One region of the Mesorhizobium sp. 113-1-2 genome, then DNA from elsewhere that is predicted to be linked to it. Evidence: riboswitches for the same ligand, from Rfam matches in the RefSeq annotation. Region 1 holds a riboswitch; each other region holds the start of a gene.

Region 1 (6,088 bases):
GCAATAATCGAGCGACCTGGGTTGCGGGTGGGAGCGCCCGGCCCTCCGCTATGGCTGCGGGCGGTTCGTCGCTTCAATCGACAAATCGTTGTCGATTGATCGGCCTACGGCCGAATGCTCGTCACCCTTCCATCTCCTCGCGCAGCATCTCCAGTTCCAGCCACTCTTCCTCGAGCGCGGCCAGCGTGGCGCGCTCCTTGTCGAGGGCGGCGATGGTCTTCTGGAACGAGGCCGGATCGCGCTCGTAATAGGCCGGGTCGGCGATGTTGTTCTCCAGCCGCGAGATCGACGCGGTCACCGCCTCGATCTTCTTGGGGAGCGATTCCAGGGCGAATTTCTGCTTGAACGACAGTTTCTTCGCAGGCCCTTTCGGGGCTGCCGGTTCGCTCTTGCCTGGCGACTGTGCGTCGCCGGCTTCAGCTTTGGCGCGCGCCTTGCGGTCGTCGAGCCTGGTGCCGCCGCGCTGCGCCAGCATGTCGGAATAGCCGCCGGCATATTCGATCCAGCGCCCGTCGCCGTCCGGTGCGATGATGCTGGTGACCGTGCGGTCGAGGAAATCACGGTCGTGGCTGACCAGGATGACGGTGCCGGCAAAGCCGGCGACCAGTTCCTGCAGCAGCTCCAGCGTCTCCATGTCGAGATCGTTGGTCGGCTCATCGAGCACCAGGAGGTTCGCCGGCCGCGCCAGCACGCGCGCCAGGATCAGCCGCGCCCGCTCGCCGCCGGACAGTTCGCGCACCGGCGTGCGTGCCTGCTCCGGCTTGAACAGGAAATCCTTCATGTAGGAGACGACATGGCGCTGCTCGCCATTGATGACGAGGTTTTCGCCGCGCCCGTCGGTGAGGTATTGCGCCAGCGTCTCCTGCGGATCGACCGCCTCGCGCTTCTGGTCGAGTGTGGCGATTTCCAGATTGGTGCCGAGCCTGATCGAACCGGCGTCCGGCGCCAATTCGCCGGTCAGCATCTTCAAAAGCGTCGTCTTGCCGGCGCCGTTCGGGCCGACGAGACCGACGCGGTCGCCACGCTGGATGCGGGTCGAGAAGCCTTTGACCACGGTGAGGTCGCCAAAGCTCTTCTCGATGTTCTTCGCCTCGATCACCAACTTGCCGGATTCGGCGGCGTCGCTCGCCACCATGGTCGCCGTCCCTTCGGCGCCGCGATGGCCGCGGAAGCGCTGGCGCATGGTCTGCAACTCGCCCAACCGGCGCATGTTGCGCTTGCGCCGCGCCGTCACGCCGTAGCGCAGCCAGTGTTCCTCGCGCACGATCTGGCGGCCGAGCTTGTGCTGTTCGCGCTCTTCCTCTTCCAGAACCAGGTCGCGCCATTCCTCGAAATGGCCGAAACCCTTGTCCAGCCTGCGGGTCTGGCCCCGGTCGAGCCAGACAGTGGCGCGCGACACGCGCTCGAGAAAGCGGCGGTCGTGCGAGATGACGATGAGCGCCGATGAGGTGCGGACGAGCTCCTCTTCGAGCCATTCGATGACGGACAGATCAAGATGGTTGGTCGGCTCATCAAGCAGCAGAATGTCGGGCTCCGGCGCCATGACGCGCGCCAGGGCGGCGCGCCTCGCCTCGCCGCCGGAGAGATCGCCCGGCCGCTCCTCGCCCGTGAGACCGAGATGCTCCATCAGATAGCTGGCGCGGTACGGATCGTCGGCAGGCCCCAGCCCCGCCTCGACATAGGCGCGCACGGTGGCGAAACCTTCCATGTCTGGCATTTGCGGCAGATAGCGGACGGTCGCCGAAGGCTGACGGAACACCTCGCCGTCCTGCGGTTCGATCAGGCCGGCGGCGATCTTGAGCAGCGTCGACTTGCCGGATCCATTGCGACCGACCAGGGCAATCTTGTCGCCGGCCGAAGCCGTCAAGGCGGCGCCATCGAGCAGCGGCGTGCCGCCGAAGGTCAGTTTTATCCCGTCGAGATTGAGAAGGGGCGGGGCCATGTCAGCTTTCGGGTAGCGGATAGGGATGCGCGAGCAGCAGTGCGCGGCCGTGGCCGAGCGCGATCTCGAGGCGGCCCCGAACCTCGTTGGAGATGGTCAGTGAAGAACCGAAGGCCACCTCGACCTGGTTCAGCGGCCATTTCGCGCCGGTGACGGTCAGGCCGGCAAGCTCGGAAAAACCGAGGATCGAAAACAGCGTGCCGTCGGCATAGTCGAAGCCGGCCGTTCCCAACAGCAGGGGGATACCTTCCTGGGCGCCGCTGGTCAGCAGCACATCCGTTCCGGCCTCGGCCAGCCGCAAGCCGAGCGCCAGATGCAGGAAAGCGTGGTCGGCACGCTTGCCGCCGAAGGCACCCGCCAGCACAAGACGAGTCGCGCCGCGCTCGAGGGCTGCGGCGACCGCCAGTTCGCCGTCGGTCTTGTCCTTCTCCGCCGGGAAGGTCTGGCGCGGCACCGCGGCGAGGTCGGCGGGGAGATCGGCGGGAACCGAATCGAAATCGCCCACCCACAGTTCGGGCACAAGGCCGAGCAGCCGGGCATGGCCGATGCCGGCATCCGCGGCGATGACGCGTGAGCCTTCGACCTGGCGGTCGAGCCGGGGCGTGCGGATGAGATCGCCGCCAAGCAGGATGGTGAATGTGCTCATATCTGGTGGCCTGTACCAGCCCGGCAGCGGAAACGGAAGGCCGGCAAACTGCCACTTGCGCGGTTCCTCGGCCGGGCCTATGTGTCGAAACGCTCTAACGGGGTGCCGGACGCGATCTTCGCGGACCGGCTGAGAGGCAATCTCGCCAACCCGCTGAACCTGATCCGGTTTGTACCGGCGGAGGGATTAGACGTTTCGGCCAGTCCGACGCCTCAATTCCTTTCAATTCGAACGAAGGAGGCGCCGATGCGCACGCTTTTATACGCTCTTGTCTCAGCCATGGTCGTGACGCTGTCCGGGCCGGCCTTGGCCAAGGACAAGCTCACCGTCTACACCTATGAGAGCTTCACCGCCGACTGGGGTCCCGGCCCCGTGGTTAAGAAGGAATTCGAGGCCGAATGCGGCTGCGATGTCGAGTTCGTCTCGGTCGCCGATGGCGTGGCGCTGCTCAACCGCGTCAAGCTCGAAGGGGCGTCGACCAAGGCCGATATCGTGCTCGGCCTCGACACCAATCTCACCGCTGATGCCAAGGCTAGCGGGTTGTTCGCCCCGCATGGCACGGTCTCCGATGTCAACGTGCCGGGTGGCTGGAGCGACGATACGTTTGTGCCCTTCGATTACGGCTATTTCGCTGTTGTCTATGACACGCAGAAGCTGAAGACGCCGCCCAAGAGCCTGAAGGAACTGGTCGAAGGCAGCACCGACGACAAGATCGTCATCCAGGATCCGCGCACCTCGACACCCGGCCTCGGCCTGCTGTTGTGGGTGAAGTCGGTGTATGGCGACAAGGCGCCGGAAGCCTGGGCCAAGCTCAAGACAAAGGTGCTCACCGTGACGCCGGGCTGGAGCGAGGCCTATGGCCTGTTCACCAAGGGCGAGGCGCCGATGGTGCTGTCCTACACGACGTCGCCGGCCTACCACATGGTCGCGGAGAACACGCAGCGCTACCAGGCGGCTTCCTTCGAGGAAGGCGAGTATCTGCAGATCGAGGTCGCTGGCATCACCACGACCGGCGCCAAGAACCCGCTGGCGGCAAAATTCATCGCCTTCATGACCGGCCCGAAATTCCAGGACGCCATCCCCGAGACCAACTGGATGTTCCCGGCTGGAAAGACCGACAAGCCGCTCAACCCGGCCTTCGACAAACTGGTCAAGCCGACCAAGACCTTGCTGTTCAGCCCCGAAGAGGTCGCGGCCAACCGCAAGGCCTGGGTCGATGAATGGCTGGCGGTGATGAGCAAATGAGTGCGCTTCTCACCCTCCCCCTTGTGGGGAGGGTCGATCCGCGAAGCGGAGCGGGGTGGGGGCTGCGACGCTGAGCACTGCCTCACCCCCACCCCGGCTCGCGGACACCGCTTCGCGGCATCCGCGTTCCGACCCTCCCCACAAAGGGGAGGGTGGAAGGCGCGCGTCTGACTCCCGCATCAGTGCCGGCATCATCGCGCTCGCCGCCATCACACTGCTGATCGGCGGCGCGTTTGCCGGGCTGCTTGTCGAAGGCGCTCATGACCTTTCGGGCGCCTGGGCAGCTTTCGATCCCTATCTCCTACGTGTCGTGCGCTTCACGCTCTGGCAGGCAGCCCTTTCGACCCTGCTCTCGGTTATCCCAGCTCTGTTCGTCGCACGCGCGCTGTCGCGGCATCCGCGTTTTTTCGGCCGCGCCTTCATCCTGCAGCTCTTCGCCGTGCCGCTGGCGCTGCCGGCGATCGTCGCGGCGCTCGGCATTCTCGCGCTTTACGGCCGCGCCGGCTATTTCGCCGGGCTGTTCAGCGCCGTCGGCGGTCAGGGCTGGCCAGGCATCTATGGCCTGCCCGGCATTCTCGTCGCCCACGTCTTCTTCAACCTGCCGTTGGCGACGCGGCTGTTCCTTGAGGCGCTGCAGACCATTCCCGCCGACCAATGGCGGCTGGCGAGCCAGCTCGGCATGGGGGCGCGGCCGGCGTTCCGGCTGATCGAATGGCCGACGCTGCGCGGTGCCTTACCCGGCGTCGCCGGTCTGGTCTTCATGCTCTGCATCACATCCTTCACCATCGTTTTGACGCTGGGCGGTGGGCCGGCCGCGACGACGCTGGAGGTCGGCATTTACCAGGCGCTGCGCTTCGATTTCGATCCCGCGCGGGCTGTCGCCCTGACGACGCTGCAGATCGCGCTCACCTTCGTCGTGGTGCTGGCGCTGACGCGGCTTGGCGCCAATGTCGTCGGCGACACCAACCTGCCGGTCGCGCCGCGCCGCTATCTCTCCGTCAACGGGACCGAGACCACACTGAACGCCGCGCTTATCGTGCTGGCGCTGCTGTTCGTTGTCGGACCCATGGCGGCCACGGTGCTCGCCGGGTTAGGGGCCGATCTCGGCCGGCTCGCCGGCGAAGCCACTGTTCGGCAGGTTACACTGACCAGTGCGGTGCTGGCCTTCCTGTCGGCGCTGCTTTCGGTGATGCTGTCGCTGGCCCTGACCATGGCGCGACGGGCACTGGCGTTGAACCGCCGCGCCGGTCCAAGGACAGTGCTCGAACATGCAACCGACACCGGCGCCGGTTTTGTCCTGGTCGTGCCGCCGATCGTCATCGGCGCCGGCTGGTTCCTGTTGCTGCGCCATGCCGGCGATGTCTTTGCCATCGCCCCGGTCATGGTCGCCACCGTCAATGCTGTTATGGCGATGCCGTTCGCGCTGCGCGCCGTCCGCCCCGCCTATGACGCGGCGAGCGAGCGTCACGAACGGCTCTGCGCGCAGCTCGGCATTTCCGGCTGGGCGAGGCTGCGGCTGGTGGACTGGCCGTCATTGCGGCGGCCGCTCGCCACCGCTTTTGCTTTCGCCATGGCGCTGTCGCTTGGCGATCTCGGCGTCATTGCGCTGTTCGGCAGTGATTCCGTGCAGACCTTGCCTTACCTTCTGCTTTCGCGCATGGGCAGCTACCGCACCGAGGACGCCGCCGGCCTGGCGCTGTTGCTTGGCCTGGTCTGCCTCGCTTTGGTACTGGCCGCGGATTGGCTGGGAAGGGAAAAGGTCCGTAATGTCTGACGGGGCGGTGGGCAGGAAGGGCGTTCCGGTACGGCTGGACAAGGTCTCGTTCAGCTATGGCGAGGCGCTGATTGCTTTCGATGTCGGGTTCGCCGCGGCGGAAATCACCGCCATTATGGGGCCGAGCGGTTCGGGAAAGTCGACGTTGCTCAACCTGATCGCTGGCTTCGAGACACCGCAGTCCGGCCGCGTGCTGATCGGCGGGGCCGATGTCGGCGCCGCGCCGCCAGCCGCGCGGCCGGTGTCGATGGTGTTCCAGGAAAACAATCTTTTTGCCCATCTTTCCGTCGAGCAGAATGTCGGGCTCGGCCGCTCGCCAGCGCTGCGGCTGACCGAGGCCGATCGAATCGCCATCGCCGAGGCGTTGGAACGCACAGGGCTTGGCGGCAAGGAAAGACGCTTGCCGCATGAACTCTCCGGCGGCGAGCGCCAGCGTGTTGCGTTGGCGCGCGTCCTGGTGCGCGATCGCCCGGTGCTTCTG
Region 2 (6,088 bases), 1.6 Mb from region 1:
GCGGCAGCAGCCGTTCGATCCAGGCTGCGCTGTCGACGATTAGGTAGAACGGATCGAGCTTCATGAGAAAACCGCCCTGCCGAATATCGGCGTCGACGGCACGGCGACCTCGCGTGGCTCGAGCAATCCTGAACTGAAGGCTTCGCGACCGGCATCGACCGCCTTGCCGAACGCACGCGCCATGCCGACCGGATCGGCCGCCCTGGCGACCGCCGTGTTCAGGAGCACGGCGTCGAAACCGAGCTCCATGACCGTTGCGGCGTGTGACGGTCGCCCGAGGCCTGCATCCACGATCAGCGGGACGTCAGGGAAATGTCCGCGCATCGAGCGCAACGCGGTGATGTTGATCGGGCCGAGGGCGGAACCGATCGGAGCGCACCACGGCATCAGGACCTTGCAGCCCGCATCAAGCAGCCGTTCGGCGACGACAAGGTCATCGGTGGTGTAGGGGAAGACCGCAAAGCCGTCCTCGCACAGGATGCGGGCGGCATCCACCAGGCCGAACACGTCTGGCTGCAGCGTGTCGTGGTTGCCGATCACTTCGAGCTTGATCCAGCTCGTACCGAAGACCTCGCGCGCCATGTTCGCAGTGGTGACCGCTTCCTTGACGGAGTGGCAGCCGGCAGTGTTGGGCAGGATTCTGACGCCCAGCGAGCGGATCAACGACCAGAATTTCTCGCCGGCCCTGCCACCTGCCATCTCACGGCGCAGCGAGACGGTCACCACCGACGTGCCCGATGCCTTGACCGCATCGGCAAGGATGGCCGGCGAAGGATATTGCGCGGTGCCGAGAAGCAGGCGGGAAGGAAGCGTCGTCCCGAGAAGCTCGAACATGCTAGCCTCCCTGCATGGGCGAGAGGATTTCGATCCGGTCGCCGTCGCTCAACTGGAATTCCGCCCGGTTGGCTTTGTGCACGAGGTCGCTGTTGACGGCAGTGGCGAGCCAATCGCCTTCATAGTCGAGCGCGGCAAGCAGCTCCGCCAGCGTGGTGGCGGCAACCTCACGCGCTTCGCCGTTGACCATCAGTTTCATGAGTAGGTTCCTTGGTTCCGTCTTGATTGAAAACCAGGTCGGCAGCTTGGCGCGCCATGGCGGGGGCGAGGAGAAAACCGTGACGATAGAGCCCATTGATCGCGACGGTGTCTCCGCTCGCTTCGACGCGGGGCAGGTTGTCGGGAAAGGCCGGACGAACGCCGACACCGGTTTCAACGATCTCGGCCTCGCCAAAGGCCGGATGGAGGGCATAGGCCGCGCCCAAAAGCTCCATCATTGAACGAGCCGTGACAGGTCCAGTGGACTGGCTCTCGATCATCGTCGCGCCGATCATGAAACGGTGGTCGGTGCGTGGCACCATATAGAGCGGAAAGCGCGGATGAAGCAGCCGGACCGGGCGCGACAGCGAGACATCAGGCGTACGCAGGATCAGCATCTCGCCACGAACGCCACGCAGCCTTCCATCGACGGCGGACATTCCCGTGCAGTCGATTTGACGACCGAACCCGGAAACAGCCGGGGCATCGGCGCAGAAGTGGAATTCGACTCCCATCGCCGCCAGCCTGTCATGAAGTGCCGCCATCGCCTGGCGCGGGTCGAGATGGGCTTCGTCGGAGAAGAGCAGTCCGCGGCGGAAGCGGCCGGCGAGGTCGGGCTCGAGCAACGCGATTTCATCCTCATCGACGCGCCGATGACCCGACGTGCGGCTGGCGAACCGGTCGAGTTCGCCCGCATCGCGCGGCGCGGCCACGACCAGTGTTCCGGCCCGCGTCACCTGCCCGGGCGTTGCCGCCTCCCACCAGTCGGCGGCATCGCGTCCGAGATCCAGCACCGGTTGCTCGGCGCTTTCGCGCTCGCACCATGGCGCCAGCATGCCGCCGGCGAACCACGACGCATTGCCGCCGAGGCCATGTCTTGTCTCAGCAACTGTCACCGCCGCGCCGCGCGTGGCGAGTTCGAAGGCTGCGGTGAGACCGGCGACGCCGGCCCCTTTGACCAGCACCCTCATGACCGCTCATGCGCCTCCGGCACCAGCGGTGTGCCGGTCTCGTCCGCCGGCACGTAGAGATCGCCGCCCTCGCGGTATTTCGCCGCCATCGCCGCCATGCCCTCCTTCTGCGCTTCGGCACGAATGTCGTGGGAAATCCGCATCGAGCAGAATTTCGGCCCGCACATCGAGCAGAAATGCGCCAGCTTGTGCGCTTCCTTGGGCAAGGTCTGGTCGTGGAAGGACCGCGCTGTTTCGGGATCGAGCGACAGGTTGAACTGGTCCTCCCAGCGGAACTCGAAGCGCGCGCGGGAAAGGGCGTCATCCCTGACTTTCGCCGCCGGATGCCCCTTCCCCAGGTCGGCGGCGTGTGCTGCGATCTTGTAGGTGATCACGCCAATCTTGACGTCGTTGCGATCGGGAAGGCCGAGATGTTCCTTCGGTGTGACGTAGCAGAGCATGGCGGTGCCGAACCAGCCGATCATGGCGGCGCCGATACCTGAGGTGATGTGGTCGTAACCCGGCGCGATGTCGGTCGTCAGCGGTCCAAGCGTATAGAAAGGCGCCTCGCCGCAGACGGCGAGTTGCTTGTCCATGTTCTCCTTGATCTTGTGCATCGGCACGTGGCCGGGCCCCTCGATCATCACCTGGCAATCCTTGGCCCAGGCGATCTTCGTCAGCTCGCCGAGCGTTTCCAGCTCGGCGAATTGCGCCGCGTCGTTGGCGTCGGCGATCGAGCCGGGACGAAGGCCGTCGCCGAGCGAAAAGGACACGTCATAGGCGCGGCAGATGTCGCAGATTTCGGCGAAATGCTCGTAAAGGAAGCTCTCCTGGTGATGGTGCAGGCACCATTTGGCCATGATCGACCCGCCGCGCGACACGATACCCGTGACCCGGTCGACCGTCAGCGGGATGTAGTGCAGCCGCACGCCTGCGTGGATGGTGAAATAGTCGACGCCCTGTTCGGCCTGTTCGATCAGCGTGTCGCGGTAGACCTCCCAGCTCAGATCCTCGGCGATGCCGTTGACCTTTTCGAGCGCCTGATAGAGAGGCACCGTGCCGATCGGCACCGGCGCATTGCGCACGATCCATTCGCGGATGTTGTGGATGTTGCGGCCGGTCGAGAGGTCCATCACCGTATCGGCGCCCCAGCGGATCGCCCAGACCATCTTTTCGACCTCCTCGGCCATCGAGGAGGTGACCGCCGAATTTCCGATATTGGCGTTGATCTTCACCAGGAAATTGCGGCCGATGATCATCGGCTCGCTCTCGGGATGATTGATGTTGGCGGGAATGATCGCGCGTCCGCGCGCCACCTCGTCGCGCACGAACTCCGGCGTGACGAAGTCGGGGATCGCCGCGCCGAAGGCTTCGCCGTCGCGCTCAAGCTTGCCGCGCAGGATCTCGCGGCCGAGGTTCTCGCGGATGGCGACGAACTCCATTTCAGGCGTGATGATGCCGGCGCGCGCATAGGCTAGCTGCGTGACCGCCTTGCCTGCCTTGGCCCTGAGCGGCCGATTGCGAATGGGAAATTCCGGCGTCAGGCGCTCGCCCGTGACGAATCCATTGTCTTCCGGCCGGACATGGCGGCCGTCATAGGCTTCGACATCGCCGCGCGCCGTGACCCATTCGTGGCGAAGCCGGGCAAGGCCCTTTTCGATGTTGGTTTCGACAGCAGGGTCCGTATAGGGTCCTGACGGATCGTAGACGGTGATGGGCGGTTCGCCGGCCGTCGGATGGACGGAGATTTCGCGCATCGGCACCCTGATCTGCGGGTGGAGGACGCCGGATTTGTGGATTTTCCGCGAGGCGGGCAGTGGTCCCGTCGACACGGCGGGGGTGAGGGCATTCATCGTGAGGCTCCTTTGCTCATGCATTGGAGACCCAGTTCTGTGCCGGAAGGATGAAAAGACGCTTCTGCCAACCTGCCGAAACAGGACCTCGGGCGTAAACTCCCGCAAAGCGCTTGCACCGTCCCTACGCCAGTATGAACTGGATCAGGTTCAACGGGTCACTGCGCCGCGAAAGCCAGCAGTATCTCAGCCCCTTGCCGGGACTCCCCTGGTGAATGCATCGAATTGAACGGCCCTTCGCTATTTTGTCAAGCGCATTCGTCCCGCAGCGGTGATCGGCGACCAAACAAACCCAGCGGAAAAGCATGGTAGTATCGAGAGCAAGTCACGCTCCAGAGGAGCGGTGAAGCGCCCCCAATAAGGCGAGCCCTCATGCGGATTTCGGTGCCTTTTCCAGCACGGTGTTTTCGGGGCTTTCCGGAACGACGCTGCTGCCGCCCAGTTGGGTGAGATTGCTATAGAGGTCTGTCTTGCTCATCGTCGGCAATCCTTCCCCTTCGGCTAGACGCCCCGTTTGTTTCCCCAGAGCAGAACATGAAGCTGCGGCAGTACACGCGCCTCGAACCACATGTCACGGGTCACTTTTTCAACCAGCCATTCCATGCGCCTCATCACACCGGCCATGTCGATGAACGCGTCTTCGTTGCCGGGACGCGGCGGCGTGTGATTGCCGGGCTGCAGATAGACGGGTAATTGCGGGTAGCGCGCCGCGGCGTCTTTGGCATAGGCATAGTCATCTTCGTCGAAGACGACGAGCTTGAGCGCCGTCTGCGGCTTATCCTGCGCCGCCTCTAAGCAGGCGTCGAACGCGGCCCAATCTGTCGTCATTTCACTTGAGGGCGGCTTGGGGCTGAGTACCAGCACGTCGAGATCCGCGAACCATTGCTTAGACACCGAACCTTGGGTTTCCAATGCAAAACGGTAGCCCTCACCATGCCCGCGGTCGATCAACTGGCCAAGCGGCTGGATGGCCGGATTGCCGCCCGACAGCGATACCATCACGGGCTGACCGCCGGAAAGTGCAATGACCTTTTGCCAAACCGCGTCGGAAGACATCATCTCCCAATCATGGCGGAAGCGACGGTCCACCGCATGCAGGCTGTCGCACCAGGAACAGCGATAATCGCACCCGCCGGTTCTTACGAACACCGTCGGCAAGCCGATCAGCACGCCTTCGCCCTGAATGGTCGGCCCAAAAATCTCGCTCACCCGGATTCCGGGATGCAACGCGCAAGTCATGGTCGGTATTCCGCCCAGGTTTTCGGCGTCTCGCTCACCCGCACGGCGGAGGTTTCGGGTAGCCGCACCTTGCACCAGTCGTAGAAGTGCCTGGCCAGACATTCCGCTGTGGCATGGTCATGCCCCAGCACGTCGTTAAGATGCCGATGGTCGAACGTCCCATCGATGTAGTGCTTGAACGCCGCCAGATCTTGGTAGTCGCGCACAAAGCCGTGTTCGTCCAGTTCGCCACCTGAAAGCTCCACTACGACGATGTAGTTGTGGCCGTGCAGACGTGCGCACTGATGATCTGGTGGCAAGGAGGTGAGCTGATGCGAGGCCGAGAAGTGGAACTCTTTGGTAATGCGGAACATCACGCGCTCCTTGTCTGGATAGCGTGGAGCCAGAAGTCTGCGTCCTCATAATCTGTCGGGTCGGTGATGCCGGCCAGATCGAATGCTTCGCGCCGTTCGACGCATGTCCCGCAGCGACCGCAATGAAGTGCACCGCCCTTGTAGCAGGACCACGTCGCCTCGAACGGTGTGGCGTACTTTGCCCCCTCGCTGACGATGTCGGCCTTCGACATATTCACATACGGAGCGTACAGGCGGATATCGGCGTAGCCTGCGAGGGCATGGTTCTGCATCGTCTGAAAGGCGTCGATAAAAGCGGGCCGGCAATCGGGATAGATGAAATGATCTCCGCCGTGGACGGCAGTGGCCACCGCATCGGCCTTCTGCGCGGCGGCAACCCCGAAGGCGATGGCCAGCATGATGGCGTTCCTATTCGGCACCACCGTGATCCTCATGGAGTCTTCGGCATAGTGCCCGTCGGGCACGTCCACATTATCAGTCAGCGCCGAGCCGCTCAGGTTCCGGCCAACATCGCGGATATCGACGATCTGGTGCGGAACAGCCAGCCGCTTGGCGCAGATAGCGGCAAAGCCGAGTTCCTTTTTGTGCCTCTGGCCGTAATCGAACGAAAGCAGGCCAATGAGTTTCTGCTCGGTCGCCACCTTGTGAGCGAGCGAAACAG
Region 3 (6,088 bases), 2.2 Mb from region 1:
CCAGCGGCAAGGTCTGGCTGACGATGAAGACGGGAAACAGCGCACGCCGCAGCGGCTGGAAGAAGTCGACCAGCATCGACAGCGCGAAGGCGGCGCCGAGCGAGCAGGCAAAGCCGATCAGCGTGGCGCGGATGGTGGGAATGGCGTTGTCGATCAGCGCCTCGCGATTGAGCATCGCCTGCTCGAAGACACGTGAGGGCGCCGGCAAAATCGTCGGCTTGATACCGGAATAGGTGGCGTAGAGCTCCCACCCCACAAGCAGCAACCCGACCGAGATGACGGCTGGTACGGCCTTGGCAAGGGAACCCGCGAGCGGGCGCGACACGACTGATGATGAGACCACGGGCATAACCTTTGACGGCGCGCGGAAGCGCACCTGGTTTTAGACAGCCGACGGGCTGTTGGCCGAAACCGTGACGTCGAGGGTTACGTGGCCGGCGCCCGGCCCGAAGCGGCAGAAAGCCTCGTTCAGCGCAGAAAAGACCGCACCGGTATCGCCGCGCAACTTGGTGCAGAAGTTCTTGGAGCGATCGTAGACGCCGGACTGCTTCAGGAAATCGATGCAGCCATAGATCTCGTCCATATGGTCGCCGGTGCCCATCACATAGAGCGAGAATTGCGCCGCCGCCGGCTGGCCGGTGGCGGCAGCATTGCGCACCGCGCTGATGGCGGCTTCCTTGCGCGGGCCGAGCGGCCCGACAGGTCCGCCAAACGCATCGGAGCGGCAGATCGGATCGTCCGGCTCGCCCGGGCAGCCGCGCGAAATGGCGGCCGACAGCACGCAATGCTTGCCGCTCCGCGCCGCCGCCACGAACAGGTCGCGCAGCGCCGGGAACAACACTTCGGGCGGCCCCACCAGCAAGGTCGAGATGTCGTCGGTCTCTATCCTGAGCCTGTCCCGGTAGGGATCGAGCGCGCCGAGCGCGCCCAGGATGACGCCGACGAAATCGTCAGCCATGGGGTATAAGGAAATCTGTGCGCCTGAAAACATAGCCCGCCTCGCTCCGCTGGTATTACCCAGATCAGCTTCTAGGGTCTGTGGGCTTGCCGCCCCCGTCTCAGCCCCGACCGTACGGAGCACCCCTGTGGATGGGCGCGTTAAAGCACCATTCGAACCGAAGGGGAAGCCGTTTTTTTCAACGCACTGCGCCAACTCTCACGCGTGCCCGTCTTCCACCTTGCCGAAAAGCCGGATTTCAGGGGGCGACTTTCTGACTGGAGCGCGCGCGAACGTGGCGTGCAGTTTCACGAGCCGTTTGAGCAGGCGGCTATAGGTGAGATACCGGACCCTGCCGTCGGCAAGATCGAACTCCACGCTCCCCCATCGTCTGACTGGCACATGTCCGGTCGGCGGACCGAGCCGCCTGATCTGGAACCCCAGCCTGACCTTGTGCCCGGCGACATCCAGATAGATGCCTGGAACAGTGCCCAGCACATGCCACATCAGGGCAACATGCTCGATCGACATCTCAGGCGATATCATCGTGTGGGCCGCCTTCAGCCGCGCCCAGACGAAATCACCGGCCGGCTGCCGCATTCCCGAAAGGCTGCCTTTACAGTAGGCGGGAGCCACCTCACTCACCAGCGCGCGCATCGCCCTCGCCACGCTGTCGGTCAGGGTCTGCAGCGACACCCAGTCTGCTTCGGAAAACGACACCTGCCCGAGAATGTCGCCATCATCGAAATCGGCGGACATCTTGTGCAGCGTCACACCGCCATGAACGGCGTGCTGGCCGTCCACAGCCAGGCGGTGGAGAGGATGCGGACCCCGGTAGTTGGGCAACAGTGCCGGGTGAAGATTGAGGCCGCCCTTGGCAAAGGTGCCGAGCAAATCCTGTGGTATCAGTGCTGGAAACGCGAAGCAGATCAACACATCGGCCTTGGTCTCCGACAACTGGCTGGCGAGTGTGCCCCAATCATAGGGCCGGCCAAATTCGATCAGCCTTGCCGGCGTGTTGCCGATATAGCGTTTGAGCAGCAATCTTCGTCTCAGCCCTCGGCGAAAATTGCTGACGCTGAAATGTTTTTGGCGTTGGCGGATTCCCGGCACCACAATCGCGTCAATCAGATGGCCTGCTTCAAGCCATCCTGACAACAGCGGCCCGGTGTAAGGGGTTATGTCGAGCACGAACACCGCGGAAAGCCGGCCCGACCTGGTCTGCGGGCTCAAAAGCACCGGCCGTTCAAGGCGCAAACCATGCCGACCCCCGTCGAGGGACATTCGAACGGCAAGCCAGCCTCATCAGGCAGGCCTGGCCGGGTTTGCAAAATAAGTCCGTCGGTCAGGGAGCCTTGACAATCGAAGACGGCACCGTGGCGGTGACGTCGGAAAGCCGCCCGCCTCTCACCAGAAGTGGCTTCTCATAGATTTTCTTCATGCGTATCTCCTGAAGCAAATCAGCATACGCAGTTGGCCAGCAACGCCACCAACTGTCAATCGCCAAGCGGCGACTGACAGTTGGCATTCACGCGGTCACAGGAGTTATGCCGCCTTGCTTCTGGAAAGCGATCCGCAAACCTTACGAGACGGCCTTCTCGCGCACCGGCAGCTTCCAGCCCGGCCTGACGAAATGGCAGGTATAGCCGTTGGGATATTTCTCCAGATAATCCTGGTGCTCTGGTTCGGCCTCCCAGAAGGCACCCGCCGGCGCGACTTCCGTGACGACCTTGCCGGGCCACAGGCCGGAAGCATCGACATCGGCGATGGTGTCTTCGGCGACGCGCTTTTGCTCGTCGCTCGTATAGTAGATCGCCGACCGGTAGCTCATCCCAACGTCGTTGCCCTGACGGTTGCGCGTCGTCGGATCGTGGATTTGGAAAAAGCGCTCCAGCAGCGTGCGATAGCTGATCACGGCCGGATCGAAATTGATCTCGATGGCTTCGGCATGGGTGCCGTGGTTGCGATAGGTGGCGTTGGGTACATCGCCGCCGCTATAGCCGACACGGGTGGAGATGACACCGGGGTAGCGCCGTATCAGATCCTGCATGCCCCAGAAACAACCACCGGCAAGCACTGCGCGTTCGATTGAAGTCGCCATGTCACGTCTCCTCAAAAGGCAATTCCATTTGTGTAGCGGTTTCCCGTCCGGAATTGCGCAGACAAAATTGGATTTCCCAATAAATGGGCATTGTCGCCTGCTTCGTCCAGTCGCATGGAGACGAACGCCATGCGCGAACGATGTTTCGACGCGGCTAAGGGATCGAACCGCTTCAGCTGCGCGGATGCCGGGTCCGGCTGTCGGCGTCAAGCGGCAGATACCGCGTGCCGGGCGGAATGGCGGCAAAGCTGATTGGCACGGGCGGCGCCGTGCGCGACCAGTTGAAAAGAATGGTCTTGACCGGGAGGTTGCCCAGCCATGCCCGCAGTTGCGGCGGCACGCCACGACCCGGCCAAACCATCAGCATGCCGTGGTCGCGCAACCGCTGCCTGGTGATCCAGGGCGCGAACCGCATGTCAAGGTCGGTGAAGATCGACGGCTTGTCATAGGCATTGAGGCCCGCGAGCATGGCCAATTGGGTATCGCCGCCGACAATGTCGAGCCGGCCAGGCGCGGCCGCATGCCAGACCGCCTCGGCCTCGTCCGAGATCGGCTGCGCCGGCCAGCAGACGGCGTCCAGGCGTCCCCGCACATTGCAGCCCGTCCAGCGGAGGGTCGCATAGGCGCCCGACATGGTAACGATGCAAAGGAAGGCACAGATCGCCAGCCTTCGCATCTCGATGGCGCCGAGCCGGTGGCCGAGAAAGGCAAGCACCGTGACACTAACAAGATTGTACATCGGCGCCCCCCAGGACTCGCCGGTGCCGGTGAACAACGAGGCCACCATGATCAGGGTCGCCGGCCCAAGCCCCATCCACACGAGATAGACCAGAATGCCGCGTTCGACGGGAGCTTCGGGAGCGGGCGAGCGCCGCAGCAGCCTCGATATCGCCAGCACCAGGAGAAAGCCGGAGAGCCCGGCCAGCTGGACGCCGATATAGTAGAGGCGCGCCCGGTGTTCGGTTACCCACGCGTCACGGTCGGCAAAATAGGTCAATGGCAAGAAGTCGATGCGGTAGAGCGCGATGGCCAACGGCGCAGCCACCGCTAGAAAAACGGCAAAGCCGAGCCACGGCCAAGGCGTCGCCAGCCGGCTGCGCGCGCGCGCGTTGCACAGCAGCCAGAGCGCGCCGAAGGCGAGCAGCAGGCCGGTGGAGAACTTGGCATAGAGCCCGACGCCCGACACCAGTCCGAGCGCCAGCCACCAGCCAGGCCCGCCACCACGGCCGGCGCGCCAAAGCAGCCAGCATATGGCCGCCCAGAACGGCATCTGCGCATAGTCGTGATTGAATTGCGGGGTCGGCCAGCCGAAGAAATAGACCGACGGCATCAAAAGCACGGCAGCCAGCGCGCGGCGTTGCCCGAGCATGTCTCTGGCCAGCAGATAGACCAGGACGAAGGTCGACGAAATCGTCAGCTGAGCGAGCAAATATTGCGGCCAGTGGAATGATCCGGTCAGAAGATGACTGGTTTCGAGCAGCCAGCCGGGAAGCTGCGGGTGCTTGTAGGTCAACAGCACCCATTCGCGGCCCCACATGAAACCTTCCACCACATCGCCGGGCGGCGCGGGGTCGATCAATGCCGGCACCACCGTCCAGCACACGATCTGCACCAGGCACAGAAGCGCGAGCAAATACCAGGGATGGCGAAGCAGGCCGGGCCAGACCGATGACGAGTCGAGACCGGTGGCAGTCAGCCCCGCCGGCGCCCAACCATCCATGGAGTCGTCTATTCCCACCATGCGGCGCTTAAACCACATCGTCCGGTTTGCCGAACAGCCCCAACCTCAAAGCTTACGAAAAAGTATACTTGCAGGCCATTGCAAGACCAAGATTGAGCGGGAGTTTCGGCGCTCCGTTGCCCCTCCCCGGCAGAACAGCCGGCCCATCTGATCCTATCTGAACATCCCGGATATTCGATGCGTCACCAGCATGCCGTCATCCACCACCGCGCGCTCGACTTCTGGTTGGCGCGTGCCGCCGTCCTCGTCATCATCTGTTTGCAGCTCCTGGTGATCAACGATCTCTCGTTTGGGCCCCGCTGGCTGGCGCCGGCGCTGGAGGCCGCCCTGCTCGTGCCTCTGTCGGTCGCCACCGCCTGGACACAGGTCGCCACCCAGAAGGCGGTCGAGGAAGAGCACTGGTATCTGGTCGGCCGGTTTCGCGTCATGATCCGCAGGACGGCGCTGGTGATGACCGGCGTCGTCAGCATCATGAATTGCGGTTCGCTGGTGTTCCTGGTGCGCGCCTTGCTGGCGGGCCATGCCGGCTCCAGCGGCCAGACGCTGCTGATCGACGCGCTCAACATCTGGGTCACCAATGTCATCGTCTTTGCCTTGTGGTTCTGGAGCACCGACCGCGGCGGGCCGCCGACCTGCGGCCTCGTCAAACGCGCCCAATCCGATTTCCTGTTCCCGCAAATGACCTTGAACGATCGTGAGATCCGCGACTGGCTGCCAGGCTTCGTCGACTACTTCTTCCTCGCTTTCACCAATGCGACGGCGTTTTCGCCGACCGACACCTTGCCGCTTTCCCAGCGCGCCAAGCTTTTGATGATGGCTGAGGCGATGATCTCGCTGCTGACGATCGCACTGGTCGCGGCCCGCGCCGTCAACATCCTCGCCTAAGGTGTGTTGAGATTCAGGTCAGGCCGAGCCGAAAACGATGGCTTTCGAGAACCGGAGCGGAGCGTACTTGAAGTACGTGAGCACCGGAAGCGCAGAAAGCCGTCGTTTGCAGGCCGGCATCACCTGAACATCAACACACCTTAATGCATGTCGCCCAAAGGTGGCCCCGACTTTGGGAGAACGACATGCATGAAAACAAAAACCCAAAGCGCGTCGTCCGAATCCGTTCAAAACGCGATGCGCTTCAGGCCCAGAAACGCAAAATAGCCCGCCCGGCGAACCGGAGCGGGCTGTTGGATGGTCTGTGACGGTCTCAAAGCTGGAGCGGGCGGACGATCCCCTCAATCCGCGCCGAGGTCGCGTTCGAACACCACCTGGTCGCGCAGCGGAATGCCGTTCACAGCCAAGCCTTCAGGATAACCGG

What was found. A riboswitch is a leader RNA that binds a small molecule or an ion and turns the genes downstream of it on or off. The one in region 1 is predicted to bind thiamine pyrophosphate.
Region 2: linked by a shared signal. The riboswitch ahead of thiC (phosphomethylpyrimidine synthase ThiC) and the one ahead of thiB (thiamine ABC transporter substrate binding subunit) in region 1 are both predicted to bind thiamine pyrophosphate.
Region 3: linked by a shared signal. The riboswitch ahead of JN279_RS17630 (YkoF family thiamine/hydroxymethylpyrimidine-binding protein) and the one ahead of thiB (thiamine ABC transporter substrate binding subunit) in region 1 are both predicted to bind thiamine pyrophosphate.

What each region holds. Positions count from the first base shown of each region.
Region 1 covers NZ_AP023242.1:1,476,412-1,482,499, forward strand. The annotation lists gene JN279_RS07080 (ABC-F family ATP-binding cassette domain-containing protein) at 122-1,942, opposite strand; gene JN279_RS07085 (thiamine diphosphokinase) at 1,944-2,588, opposite strand; TPP riboswitch at 2,677-2,791, shown strand; gene thiB (thiamine ABC transporter substrate binding subunit) at 2,835-3,833, shown strand; gene thiP (thiamine/thiamine pyrophosphate ABC transporter permease) at 4,012-5,607, shown strand; gene thiQ (thiamine ABC transporter ATP-binding protein) at 5,600-6,088, shown strand, end outside.
Region 2 covers NZ_AP023242.1:7,796,589-7,802,676, reverse strand. The annotation lists gene JN279_RS37465 (thiamine phosphate synthase) at 1-64, opposite strand, end outside; gene JN279_RS37460 (thiazole synthase) at 61-834, opposite strand; gene thiS (sulfur carrier protein ThiS) at 836-1,033, opposite strand; gene thiO (glycine oxidase ThiO) at 1,002-2,003, opposite strand; gene thiC (phosphomethylpyrimidine synthase ThiC) at 2,000-3,835, opposite strand; TPP riboswitch at 3,939-4,055, opposite strand; gene queE (7-carboxy-7-deazaguanine synthase QueE) at 4,337-5,074, opposite strand; gene queD (6-carboxytetrahydropterin synthase QueD) at 5,071-5,427, opposite strand; gene queC (7-cyano-7-deazaguanine synthase QueC) at 5,427-6,088, opposite strand, start outside.
Region 3 covers NZ_AP023242.1:3,627,832-3,633,919, reverse strand. The annotation lists gene JN279_RS17635 (ABC transporter permease) at 1-349, opposite strand, end outside; gene JN279_RS17630 (YkoF family thiamine/hydroxymethylpyrimidine-binding protein) at 383-991, opposite strand; TPP riboswitch at 982-1,095, opposite strand; gene JN279_RS17625 (formyltransferase family protein) at 1,157-1,981, opposite strand; gene msrA (peptide-methionine (S)-S-oxide reductase MsrA) at 2,520-3,038, opposite strand; gene JN279_RS17615 (glycosyltransferase family 39 protein) at 3,211-4,758, opposite strand; gene JN279_RS17610 (hypothetical protein) at 4,957-5,664, shown strand; gene JN279_RS38700 (hypothetical protein) at 5,850-5,972, shown strand; gene JN279_RS17605 (GNAT family N-acetyltransferase) at 6,006-6,088, opposite strand, start outside.